DNA from 2 places in the Acidovorax sp. GW821-FHT10E03 genome. Region 1 is predicted to be linked to the other one. Evidence: predicted binding sites of a transcription regulator. Region 1 holds the regulator's gene; the other holds the start of a gene.

Region 1 (5,806 bases):
AGCTGAACTTTTTGCGGGGGCATGGCTCACATCCCCCAGACCAGAACCAGGAGAGTCTTTGCCATGAAACGCCGTGAGTTTTCTTTGTCCGCCGCCTCGGCGGTTGCCGCTTCCGCCCTGACGCTGCCAGTGGCCACCCCCGCGCTGGCCCAGGCCCGCCAGTTCAAGGAGGGCAAGGACTTCAAGCGGCTGGACAAGCCCGTGGCGCCCGATGCGCCCGCCGGCAAGGTCGATGTGATCGAATTCTTCTGGTACAGCTGCCCCCACTGCCACGCTTTCGAGCCCACGCTCGACGCATGGGTGAAGAGCGCCCCCAAGGACATGAGCATCCGCCGCATGCCCGTGGCCTTCAATGCCAGCTTCGTGCCGCAGCAAAAGCTCTACTACACGCTCGAAGGCATGGGCAAGCTCGACGCGCTGCACGCCAAGGTGTTCCGCGCCATCCATGTGGAAAAGCAGAAGCTGGCCAAGGACGACGAAATCCTGGCCTGGGTGACCCAGCAGGGGGTCGATGCCGCCAAGTTCAAGGAGGTCTACGGCTCCTTCACCGTGTCCAACCAGGTGCGCCGTGCGTCGCAGCTGCAGGACGCGTATGGCGTGGAAGGCGTGCCTTCCATGGGCGTGGCCGGCAAGTACTACACCGATGGCACCATGGCCGGCAACATGCAGAACGTGCTGCAGGTGGTGGAGCACCTGGCCGCCACGGCGAAAAAGGGGTGACGCCTCCTTGAAGGAAGCGTGGCCCTCGTGAGCCGCCTTCCTGCCCAGGGGGACGCACCCGGCGGCCCGGCAGCGCCGGCTCCACGGGTGCAGGCGGCGGCTTCCAAGCGCCGACGGCCTCGGATGCCCCAAGAAGAAGCCCGCGGATGCGGGCTTTTTTCATGGCGCACGCCGTGGGGTGGCTACAATGACCTGCAAGATTCGTGCCCTATGAACTACCGCATCCTCCCCCACCTCCTGCTTGTCGCCCTGGCCTGCCATCTGGGCGCGGCGCACGCCGAAAAGGCCGACCGCGCCAAGCCCATGAACATCGAGGCCGACGCCTTGCGACACGATGAGCTCAAGCAGACCAGCGTGTTCTCGGGCCGCGTGGTCATGACCAAGGGCTCCATCGTGCTGCGCGGCGCGCGGCTGGACGTGCGCCAGGACGCCGACGGCTACCAGTACGGCGTGGTCACGGCCGAGGCGGGCAAGCGGGCCTTCTTCCGCCAGAAGCGCGATACCGTGGCGGGCGCGCCGGACGAGTTCATCGAAGGCGAGAGCGAAGTCATCGAGTACGACGGCAAGGCCGACAACGTGCGCTTCATCACCCGCGCCGAGCTGCGCCGCTACCGCGGGGCGGTCCTCAGCGACGAGATCACCGGCGCCGTGATCGTCTACAACAACCTCACCGATGTGTTCACCGTGGACGGCAAGCGCACCCCCGCGACCAATGCGGCGGGCGATGCGCCCGCGCCCGGCAGCCGGGTGCGCGCGGTGCTCGCGCCCAAGGACCCGCCCGCCGGTACCGCCGCGCCGGAGGCCGCGCCCCCGGCATCGGCGCCGGTGCTGCGCCCCAGCAACAGCCTTGGCGGCGGCTCCAAGTGAGCGCGCAGCCCGTCAGCCCCGGTCCTGACACCCAGGCGGGCAGCCGCCTGGAGGTGCAGCACCTGGCCAAGTCGTATGGCAGCCGCAAGGTCGTCAAGGATGTGTCGCTGGTCGTGCAAAAGGGCGAGGTCGTGGGCCTGCTGGGGCCCAACGGCGCGGGCAAGACCACCTCGTTCTACATGATCGTGGGCCTGGTGCGCAGCGACGCGGGCGACATCCGCATCGACGGCCATTCGGTGGCCCACATGCCCATCCACCGCCGCTCGCGGCTGGGGCTGTCCTACCTGCCGCAGGAAGCCTCCATCTTCCGCAAGCTCACGGTCGAAGAGAACGTGCGCGCGGTGCTGGAGCTGCAGCGCGCGGACGACGACGGCAAGCCGCTGTCGCGCGAGGCCATCGAAGAGCGTCTCACGGCCTTGCTGCAGGAGCTGCGCGTGGACCACCTGCGGGCCTCGCCCGCCATGGCCCTGTCGGGCGGCGAGCGCCGCCGCGTCGAGATCGCCCGCGCGCTGGCCACGCAGCCGCGCTTCATCCTGCTGGACGAGCCCTTTGCGGGCATCGACCCCATCGCCGTGATCGAGATCCAGCGCATCATCGGCTTCCTCAAGGCGCGCGGCATCGGCGTGCTCATCACCGACCACAACGTGCGCGAGACGCTGGGCATCTGCGACCACGCCTTCATCATCAGCGATGGCCAGGTGCTGGCCCAGGGCACGCCATCCGAGATCGTGGACAACGCCGAAGTGCGCCGGGTGTACCTGGGCGAACATTTCCGCATGTAGACATGGCCTCCACGCTTGTCACTTCGTGTACTGCGCTGCCCCCCGAGGGGGCCTTCGCGCCTTGGGGCGGCCCGGCGGCGCGGTACGGTGCCCCCACGCTCCCCGCTGCGCGTGGTTCGCTGCCCCCCGAGGGGGCGTTCGCGCCTTGGGGCGGCCCGGCGGCGCTCAATCAATGAAACCTGGACTCTCGCTGCGCGTCTCGCAGCATCTTGCATTGACCCCCCAGCTTCAGCAGTCCATCCGGCTGCTGCAGTTGTCCACGCTTGAACTCTCGCAGGAAGTCGAGCAGATGCTCGACGAAAACCCGTTCCTCGAACGCAACGCCGACGAGGCGCCGCGCGAGGAGTTTGGCCTGGAAGCCGCCGATACGCCGGCCCAGGCCGACGACTACAGCGCGGATGATGCTATTTTTTCAGGAGCTACCAGCGCAAGCAGTACCAGCGCTGAGGCTCAAAATGATGCTGAAACTCCGAGCGCGGGCGCCGACGAGCCCGACTGGAGCGGCGACGGCACGGTGGAGATGGCGCCCAACGACGCCGAGTGGGGCGGCGACGCCCCCGCCCGCAACCGCAACGACGCCGAAGGCGACGAGGCCGACGCCACCGAACTGGCCCGCACGCACGAATCGCTGACCGCCTTTTTGCACCGACAGGCGCTGGCGCTGCGCCTGTCCGAGATCGACCGCGCCGCGCTGCGCTTCCTGATCGAATCGCTCAACGACGATGGCTACCTGGAGGATCCGCTCGAAGAGCTGGCCATCAGCCTGGCCGGGCCCGACGACCTGGAGCAGATCGAGGAACTGGTGCACCGCTTCACCGTGGCACAGCGGCTGCTGCAGAGCCTGGAGCCCGTGGGCGTGGGCGCGCGCGGCCTGGCCGAGTGCCTGACGCTGCAGCTCAAGGCGCTGGCCGCCGACGAGGACAGCGACATCGACCCCGACACCGTGCAGACCGCGCTGCGCGTGTGCCAGCAGCCGCTGGAGATGCTGGCGCGGCGCGACGTGCGCCGCCTCACGCAGGCCTGCGGCGACAGCGAGGAGCGCACCCGCGCCGCCATGGCGCTGATCGCCCGGCTGGAGCCGCGCCCGGGGCGCCGCTTCGCCGACGTGGAGCGCAACATCATCATCCCCGACGTGATCGTGCGCAAGGCCGGGCGCGCCAATGGCCGCGACGGGCAGCACAACTTCATCGTGCAGCTCAACCCCGACGTGATGCCGCGCCTGCGCGTGCACGACATCTATGCCGGCGCCCTGCGCGGCCACAAGGGCGGCGAGGGCCACCAGGGCATGCAGCAGCGCCTGCAGGAGGCGCGCTGGTTCATCAAGAACATCCAGCAGCGCTTCGACACCATCCTGCGCGTCTCGCGCGCCATCGTGGAGCGGCAGAAGAACTTCTTCACCCACGGCGAACTCGCCATGCGCCCGCTGGTGCTGCGCGACATCGCCGACGAGCTGGGCCTGCACGAGTCCACCATCAGCCGCGTGACCACGGCCAAGTACATGGCCACGCCCATCGGCACCTACGAGCTCAAGTACTTCTTCGGCTCGGGCCTGGGCACCGAGACCGGCGGCAATGCGTCGAGCACCGCCGTGCGCGCCCTCATCAAGCAATTCGTGGCCGCCGAGAGCCCGACCAAGCCGCTGTCCGACAGCCAGATCGCCGAGATGCTCAAGGAGCAGGGCATCGAGTGCGCGCGCCGCACCGTCGCCAAGTACCGCGAGGCGCTCAAGATCGCGCCGGCGAATCTGCGCAAGGCGCTGTAGGCGCCGTGCGGGCGTGTGCGCGGCGCATGCGCCTGGTGGCCCATTTTTCCGCTCCGTTGCCGTCTTTCCCTCTTACTTCGCCACCCCGTCCATGGCCCGCATCGTCTTCGACCTTCCCGCGCACTTCGGTTTCGCCACCGAAATGCAGATCTACATCAGCCACGTCAACCAGGGCGGGCACCTGGACAACGCGCAGCTGCTGAGCCTCGTGTCCGAGGCCCGGGTGCGGTTTTTCCAGTCACTCGGCTACCCCGAGGCCGACGTGGGCGGGCTGTCCATCGTGGTCGGAGACATCGTGGCACAGTACAAGTCCGAGGGGTTCCACGGCGAGACCATGCGCGTGGAGATGGCGCCTGCGGACTTCAACCGCTATGGGTTCGACCTGGTCTTTTGCATGACCGAGAAGACCTCGGGCCGCGAGGTGGCGCGCGGCAAGATCGGCATCGTTTTCATCGGCAAGGCCGACCGCAAGGTGGCGCCGATCCCGGACTCCATCCGCCAGTTGCTGCTGGCCCGTGCCGGCACGCCGGATTCACACGTACTTTCCGAGCGCGTATCCTCACCATCGTCATGAATCAACTCCAACTTTTTCTCCCTTGCGCCGCCGGTGTGGAGGGCTTCCTGGCCGACGAGGTGCATGGCATCACCGCCCTCACGGGGCAGGACCTGCTGGTGGGCCGGGGCGGCGTGCTGCTGCGCGCCTCGTGGCGCGACGCGCTGCTGCTGAACCTGCACAGCCGCCTGGCCCAGCGCGTGCTGGTGCAGCTGGCGCACCGCCCGTACCGCTCCGAGAACGACCTCTACGCCGCCGCCAGCGACGTGGCCTGGGAAATCTGGTTCACCACGCGCCAGACCTTCAAGGTCGAGGTGACCGCCCAGCACAGCCCGCTGCAGAGCCTCAATTTCGCGGGGCTCAAGGTCAAGGACGCGGTGGCCGACCGCTTTCGCGCCAAGAGCGGCGTGCGCCCCGACGTGAACACGCAGTGGCCCGACGTGCGCATCCACCTGCACCTGACCACCGACGAAGCCACCATCTACATCGACACCTCGGGCGAGCCGCTGTTCAAGCGCGGCTGGCGCGAGGACAAGGGCGACGCCCCGCTGAAGGAGACCCTGGCCGCCGCCATGATCGCCGCCAGCGGCTGGGACCCCCACGGCGACAACCCCCAGCCGCTGTACGACCCCTGCTGCGGCAGCGGCACCATCGCCATCGAGGCCGCGCAGATCGCCTGCCGCATTCCGGCGGGCAGGCTGCGCCGCTTTGCGTTCGAGAAACTGCTGCCCTACCAGGCCCATGTCTGGTCTGCTATTAAAAATGAAGCTGAAGGCGCAATACAGACAAGCGCTGTACCTATTTTTGGCAGTGACGTCGCCTTCCGGATGGTGGATTTCGCCGAGCGCAATGCCGAGCGCGCCGGCGTGGCGGGCGCCGTGCAGCTGCGCGGAGGCGATGCGCTGCAGCGCATGCCGCCGTGCGAGCAGCCCGGCGTGATGCTCCTGAACCCCCCGTACGGCGAACGCATCGCCGCGGCCGGTGCCGCGGGCCGCAATGCCAGCGAGCGCGCGGCCGACCGTGCCCAGGGCCTGGCCGTGGGCCGTGAAGAAGCCCATACCGACGATGGCGGCGAGTTCTTCAGCCAGCTGGCCGCCCACTGGAAGAAGAACTACAGCGGCT
Region 2 (5,806 bases), on a different contig from region 1:
AAGGTGCCGGGCGTGTCGGTGGACTACGTGGTGGTCAGCCAGCCCGAGAACCACATGCAGACCATCACCACGCAGTTCAACCCCGCGCTGTGCGGCGATGTGCGCGTGCCGCTCAACTCGCTGGCGCCCATGCCGCTGGACGAGCGCAAGGTGATCGCGCGCCGCACGGCGCTGGAGCTCACGCCCGGCGCCATCACCAACCTGGGTATCGGCATCCCGGCCGGCGTGCCGTCGGTGGCGGCGGAAGAGGGCGTGTCCGACCAGTTCACGCTGAGCGTGGAAAGCGGCATCACCGGCGGCATCCCGGCGCAGCTGGGCGACTTCGGCACGGCCTACAACGCCGACGCCATCATCGAGCAGTCGCTGCAGTTCGACTTCTATGACGGCGGCGGGCTGGACGCGAGCTTCCTGGGCCTGGCGCAGGCCGACAACCACGGCAACGTGAACGTGAGCAAGTTCAACGGCCGGCCCGTGGGCTGCGGCGGCTTCGTGAACATCACGCGGTCCACCAAGCACCTGGTGTTCTGCGGCACCTTCACCGCGGGCGGGCTGGAGGTGCAGGTGGCCGACGGCCAGCTCACCATCGTCAAGGAAGGCCGCTCGCGCAAGTTCATCGAGAAGGTCGAGCAGATCACCTTCAACGGGCTGGACGCCGCGCAGCGCGAGCAGAACGTGCTGTTCGTCACCGAGCGCGCCGTGTTCCACCTGACCACCGAGGGCCTGGAGCTGACCGAGATCGCGCCGGGCATCGACCTGGAACGCGACGTGCTGGCGCACATGGGGTTCAAGCCCCTGATGCGCGATGTGAAGATGATGGACCCGGGCCTGTTCCGTGCCCAGTGGGGCGGGCTGGCGCAGGCAATGGCCGCCAAGGCCAGGTCCGCTGCCTGATACGGAACGGAGCAACCCTGCGCGGGCTCTCAGGAGGCGGGGTCCGGCGAATAGACCTTCTGCAGCAACCGGATCAGCGTCTTGCGCTCGGCGGCGGTCAGGCCCGCCGTGGCGTCCACTTCCAGCTGGGCGGCGGTCTCCTCGGCCTGCGCGGTCAGCTCCACCCCCGCGGGCGTGAGGTGCACGCCCATGGCGCGCCCGTCGCTGGGGTGCGGGCGGCGCTCGATCAGCCCGCGCCGCTCCAGCGCGGCGATCAGCCCCACCAGGTTGGGCGGCAGCACATTGAGCGTGGCGCACAGCTGGCGCGAGGTGATGCCCGGGTTGTGGGCCACCAGCGACAGCACGGAAAACTCCACCACCTTCAGGCGGTACACCGCCATGCGCTCCATGAACACCTCGATGACCGCCAGCGACGCACGGCGCGCGTTGTAGCCCACCAGCGTGCGCAGGAAGCTGGTGTCCACGGCCTCCGGCGTGGAGAGCGCGGTGGCGGGGGGCGGTGGGTTTCTGAAGGGGCGGGCGCTGGACATGGGGCGATGGGTGCCGGAGCAAGGTCGGGTTTGGCGACGCATCGGGCAAGACCACTTTCTGACTCCCTTTCGCCGCTGCCGCTTATTTTATATACATCTTTTGCTACTAAAAATATAGCTATATCGCGAAATCGAAAAACGCGGCTCCACCCGCCTCAAGCGGGGCTGCGCAGCACGCGGCGGTATTGCACGGCCTCGGCCACATGGATGACCTCGGTGGTGGGCGAGCCCGCCAGGTCGGCGATGGTGCGCGCCACCTTCAGCGCACGGTGCGTGCTGCGGGCCGACCATCCCAGCCGCGCGGCGGCGGTGTTCAGGAATCTGGCGGCCGCATCGTCCAGCCGCAGGTGCGTGTCGATCTCCTGGCCCTGCAACGCCTGGTTGGCCTTGCCCTGCCGCGCCAGCGCCAGGGCGCGGGCATGTTCCACCCGCCCGCGGATGGCGGCGGTGGGCTCGCCCGCGGGGGCCTGCACCAGTTGCTCGGCGGGGAGGGCGGGCACCTCCACATGCAGGTCGATGCGGTCCAGCAGCGGGCCGCTGAGCTTGCCCTGGTAGCGGTTGATCTGGTCGGGCGTGCAGCGGCACGCGCGTTGCGTGGACCCGAGAAAGCCGCACGGGCAGGGGTTCATCGCCGCGATCATCTGAAAGCGCGCGGGGAAGTCCGCGCGCTGCGCGGCCCGCGAGATGGTGATGTGGCCCGTCTCCAGCGGCTCGCGCAGCGCCTCGAGGGCGGCGCGGGGAAATTCCGGCAGCTCGTCGAGGAAGAGGACGCCGTGGTGGGCCAGCGAGATTTCGCCCGGCCGGGGCGGCGATCCACCTCCGACAAGGGCCACCGCGCTGGCCGTATGGTGGGGCGTGCCCGTGGGCCGCTGCCCCCACAGTTCGGGGCGGAACCGCCCGGCCAGGCTGGCGATCGCTGCGCTCTCCAGCGCCTCGTCCACCGTCATGGCCGGCAGCAGCCCGGCAAAGCGCAGGGCCAGCATGGACTTACCCGAGCCTGGCGGGCCAGCCATCAGGACACTGTGGGCTCCGGCGGCCGCGATCTCCAGCGCGCGCTTGGCCGTGGCCTGGCCTTTCACGTCGGCCATGTCCAGGGAGGCCGCTGCGGCCGCCATCGGCGTGGCTTGCAGGCGGGTCCAGCCATCGTTGTCCACGGAGGCATCGCCCGCCGCGGCGCTGCCCGGTGGCAGGAAGGCGCGCACCACGTCCAGCAGGTGCCGGGCGCGCACCACCTGCGCGGCGGGCACGAGGGCGGCCTCTTCGGCGCTGCCGGGCGGCAGCACCAGCACGGCGCTGATCTGCTGCGTCTGCAGCGCGAGGCTCGTGGCCAGCGCGCCCCGCACCGGCCGCAGTTCGCCCGACAGCGACAGCTCGCCCGCGAATTCGTGCCCCGACAGGCTGGCGCCGTCCAGCTGCCCGCTGGCCGCCAGGATGCCCAGCGCGATCGGCAGGTCGAACCGGCCGGAATCCTTGGGCAGGTCGGCGGGGGCGAGGTTGACGGTGATCCGCTTGTTGTGGGGGAACTCCAGCCCCGCGTTCTGCAGTGCCGACCGCACGCGCTCGCGCGCTTCCTTCACTTCCACTTCGGCAAGGCCCACCAGGGTGAAGCTGGGCAGGCCGTTGGCCAGGTGCACTTCGACAGTGACGGACGGCGCCTGCAGCCCCAGAAGGGCGCGGCTTTGCACCAAAGCAAGACTCATGAAGCGATTCCTCCCCAGATGGGTGCGTTTTATGGCGTTCCCGCGCGGGCCCTTGGCGCCATGCACCAATAGCGTGCGTATGGCCGTGGCACGGTGCTGATGCCCACTGTACCGGGGATCGTTGTAACGCGAAGCAACGGCGCGCGCGGATGTATTGCGCCGCGTGGCACGGTCCGTGCTTAAAGCGCTCGTCCCTACTTTGTCCAACCGGAGGAAACATGACCCGCGCCATCATCAAGACCCTGGGCGTTGCCCTTGCAGCATCCCTTCCCCTGCTGGCCAGCGCCCAGCTCACCGGCAACGTCAGCCTGACCACCAACTACAAGTTCCGTGGCCAGGACCAGGACGCCTCCAAGGCCAAGGCCCTCAAGCCCGCGCTGCAAGGCGGTTTTGACTATGCCTTCGGCGAATCCGGCTGGTACGTGGGCAACTGGAATTCCAGCGTGGACTGGCTGGCCAACAACTCGCTCGAAGCCGACCTGTACGGCGGCTACAAGTTCAAGGCCGGCGGCGCCGACCTGGACCTGGGCGCGCTGACCTACATCTACCCCGGCAATGCCAACGGCAACACCACCGAGCTGTATGGCGCGGCCACCATGGGCCCCTTCACCGCCAAGTATTCGCACACCATCTCCAAGGACTACTTCGGCTGGGCCGGCGCCAAGTCCGGCTCGGGTCTGAAGGGCCGCAACACCGGCTACCTGAACCTGGCGTTCGCCCAGGAAGTGGCTCCCAGCGTCACCCTGAAGGCCTCGGTGGGCTTCACCCGCTTCGCCAGCGACATCAAGGACCTGGGCGTGCCCAACTACATGGACTACAGCGTGGGCGGCGCGTATGACTTCGGCAGCGGCCTGTCGCTGGGCGCCGCCGTGGTGGGCGCCAACAAGAAGGCCTTCTTCGGCCACGTCAACAAGTCGCGCGTGATCGTCACGCTCACCAAAACCCTGTAAGCAAGTCTCGATGGGCGCCGGGTGCGCCCATCGTCGGAGGAACCAAAATGAAAATGGTGACAGCCATCATCAAGCCCTTCAAGCTCGACGAGGTGCGTGAAGCACTCTCGGACATCGGCGTGCAAGGCATCACGGTGACCGAGGTCAAGGGCTTCGGCCGCCAGAAGGGCCACACCGAGCTGTACCGCGGCGCGGAGTACGTGGTCGACTTCCTGCCCAAGGTCAAGATCGAAGCCGCCGTGGCGGATGACCTGGTGGACCGCGTGATCGAGTCCATCGAAAGCGCCGCGCGCACCGGCAAGATCGGCGACGGCAAGATCTTCGTGACCCACCTGGAGCAGGTGGTGCGCATCCGCACTGGCGAAACCGGCAAGGAAGCCCTGTAAGGGCCCGGCCGCATCACACCCAAGAAGAGAAACGCCATGAAAAAACTGCTTGCTTCCTTCATTCTGGGGCTGGGCCTGCTGACCATGGGCAACCTGTCCCTGGCCCAGGCGCCCGCCGCCTCCGAGCCGGCCGCCGCCGCGCCCGCTGCGGCGGCCGCTCCCGCCGCTGAAGCCCCTGCGGCTGCCCCTGCTCCCGCGGCCGCCGCTGCACCGGCCGCCGCCGCCGAAGCCCCCGCTCCGGTCCCCAACAAGGGCGACACCGCCTGGATGATGACCTCCACCATCCTCGTGATCCTGATGGTCCTGCCCGGCCTGGCGCTGTTCTACGGCGGCCTGGTGCGCAGCAAGAACATGCTGTCCGTGCTGATGCAGGTGATGGTCACGTTCTCGCTGATCGTGGTGCTGTGGTTCATCTACGGCTACAGCCTGGCCTTCACCGAGGGCGGCGCCTTCATCGGCGGCTTCGACCGGCTGTTCATGAAGGGCATCTGGGACAACGCCGCCGGCACGTTCGCCAACGCCGCCACCTTCAGCAAGGGTGTCGTGATTCCGGAAGTGGTGTTCGCCGCCTTCCAGGCCACGTTCGCCGGCATCACCTGCGCCCTGATCGTCGGTGCGTTCGCAGAGCGCATCAAGTTCAGCGCCGTCATGATGTTCATGGTGCTGTGGTTCACCTTCAGCTACCTGCCGATCGCCCACATGGTGTGGTTCTGGATGGGCCCTGACGCATACGCCTCCAAGGAAGTGGCCGACGCCATGACCGGCAAGGCCGGCCAGATCTGGCAGTGGGGCGCGCTGGACTTCGCCGGCGGTACCGTGGTGCACATCAACGCCGCCGTGGCGGGCCTGGTGGGCGCGTTCATGGTGGGCAAGCGCATCGGCTACGGCAAGGAAGCCATGGCGCCCCACAGCCTGACGCTGACCATGGTCGGTGCCTCGCTGCTGTGGGTGGGCTGGTTCGGCTTCAACGCCGGCTCCGCCCTGGAAGCCAACGGCTTTGCCGCCCTGGCCTTCATCAACACGCTGGTGGCCACCGCCGCCGCCGTGCTGGCATGGTCCATCGGTGAAGCGCTGATGCGCGGCAAGGCGTCGATGCTGGGTGCGGCGTCGGGTGCCGTGGCCGGCCTCGTGGCCATCACGCCCGCTGCCGGCAACGTCGGCATCGGCGGTGCGCTGGTGATCGGCCTCGTGGGCGGCTTCGCCTGCCTGTGGGGTGTGAACGGCCTCAAGAAGCTGCTGGGCGCGGACGACTCGCTCGACGTGTTCGGCGTGCACGGCATCGGCGGCATCGTGGGTGCCCTGCTGACCGGCGTGTTCAATGCGCCTGGCCTGGGTGGCCCCGGCTACGT

The links. Region 1 encodes sigma-54, which starts transcription at its own class of promoters, with help from an activator protein. Its sites were predicted from a motif close to TGGCANGNAANCTGCTTT; they were not measured.
Region 2: AC07OD_RS24205 (TorF family putative porin) is a predicted target of sigma-54. The motif match lies at 3,286-3,303, and genes of this name have one in related genera.

What each region holds. Positions count from the first base shown of each region.
Region 1 covers NZ_JBWKMU010000009.1:29,690-35,495, forward strand. Annotated here, with positions in the region: gene AC07OD_RS16695 (thiol:disulfide interchange protein DsbA/DsbL) at 64-720, shown strand; gene lptA (lipopolysaccharide transport periplasmic protein LptA) at 931-1,587, shown strand; gene lptB (LPS export ABC transporter ATP-binding protein) at 1,584-2,369, shown strand; gene AC07OD_RS16710 (RNA polymerase factor sigma-54) at 2,542-4,131, shown strand; gene AC07OD_RS16715 (acyl-CoA thioesterase) at 4,223-4,705, shown strand; gene AC07OD_RS16720 (THUMP domain-containing class I SAM-dependent RNA methyltransferase) at 4,702-5,806, shown strand, end outside.
Region 2 covers NZ_JBWKMU010000015.1:90,061-95,866, forward strand. Annotated here, with positions in the region: gene AC07OD_RS24190 (acyl CoA:acetate/3-ketoacid CoA transferase) at 1-891, shown strand, start outside; gene AC07OD_RS24195 (MarR family winged helix-turn-helix transcriptional regulator) at 921-1,421, opposite strand; gene AC07OD_RS24200 (YifB family Mg chelatase-like AAA ATPase) at 1,577-3,121, opposite strand; gene AC07OD_RS24205 (TorF family putative porin) at 3,340-4,071, shown strand; gene glnK (P-II family nitrogen regulator) at 4,119-4,457, shown strand; gene amt (ammonium transporter) at 4,494-5,806, shown strand, end outside.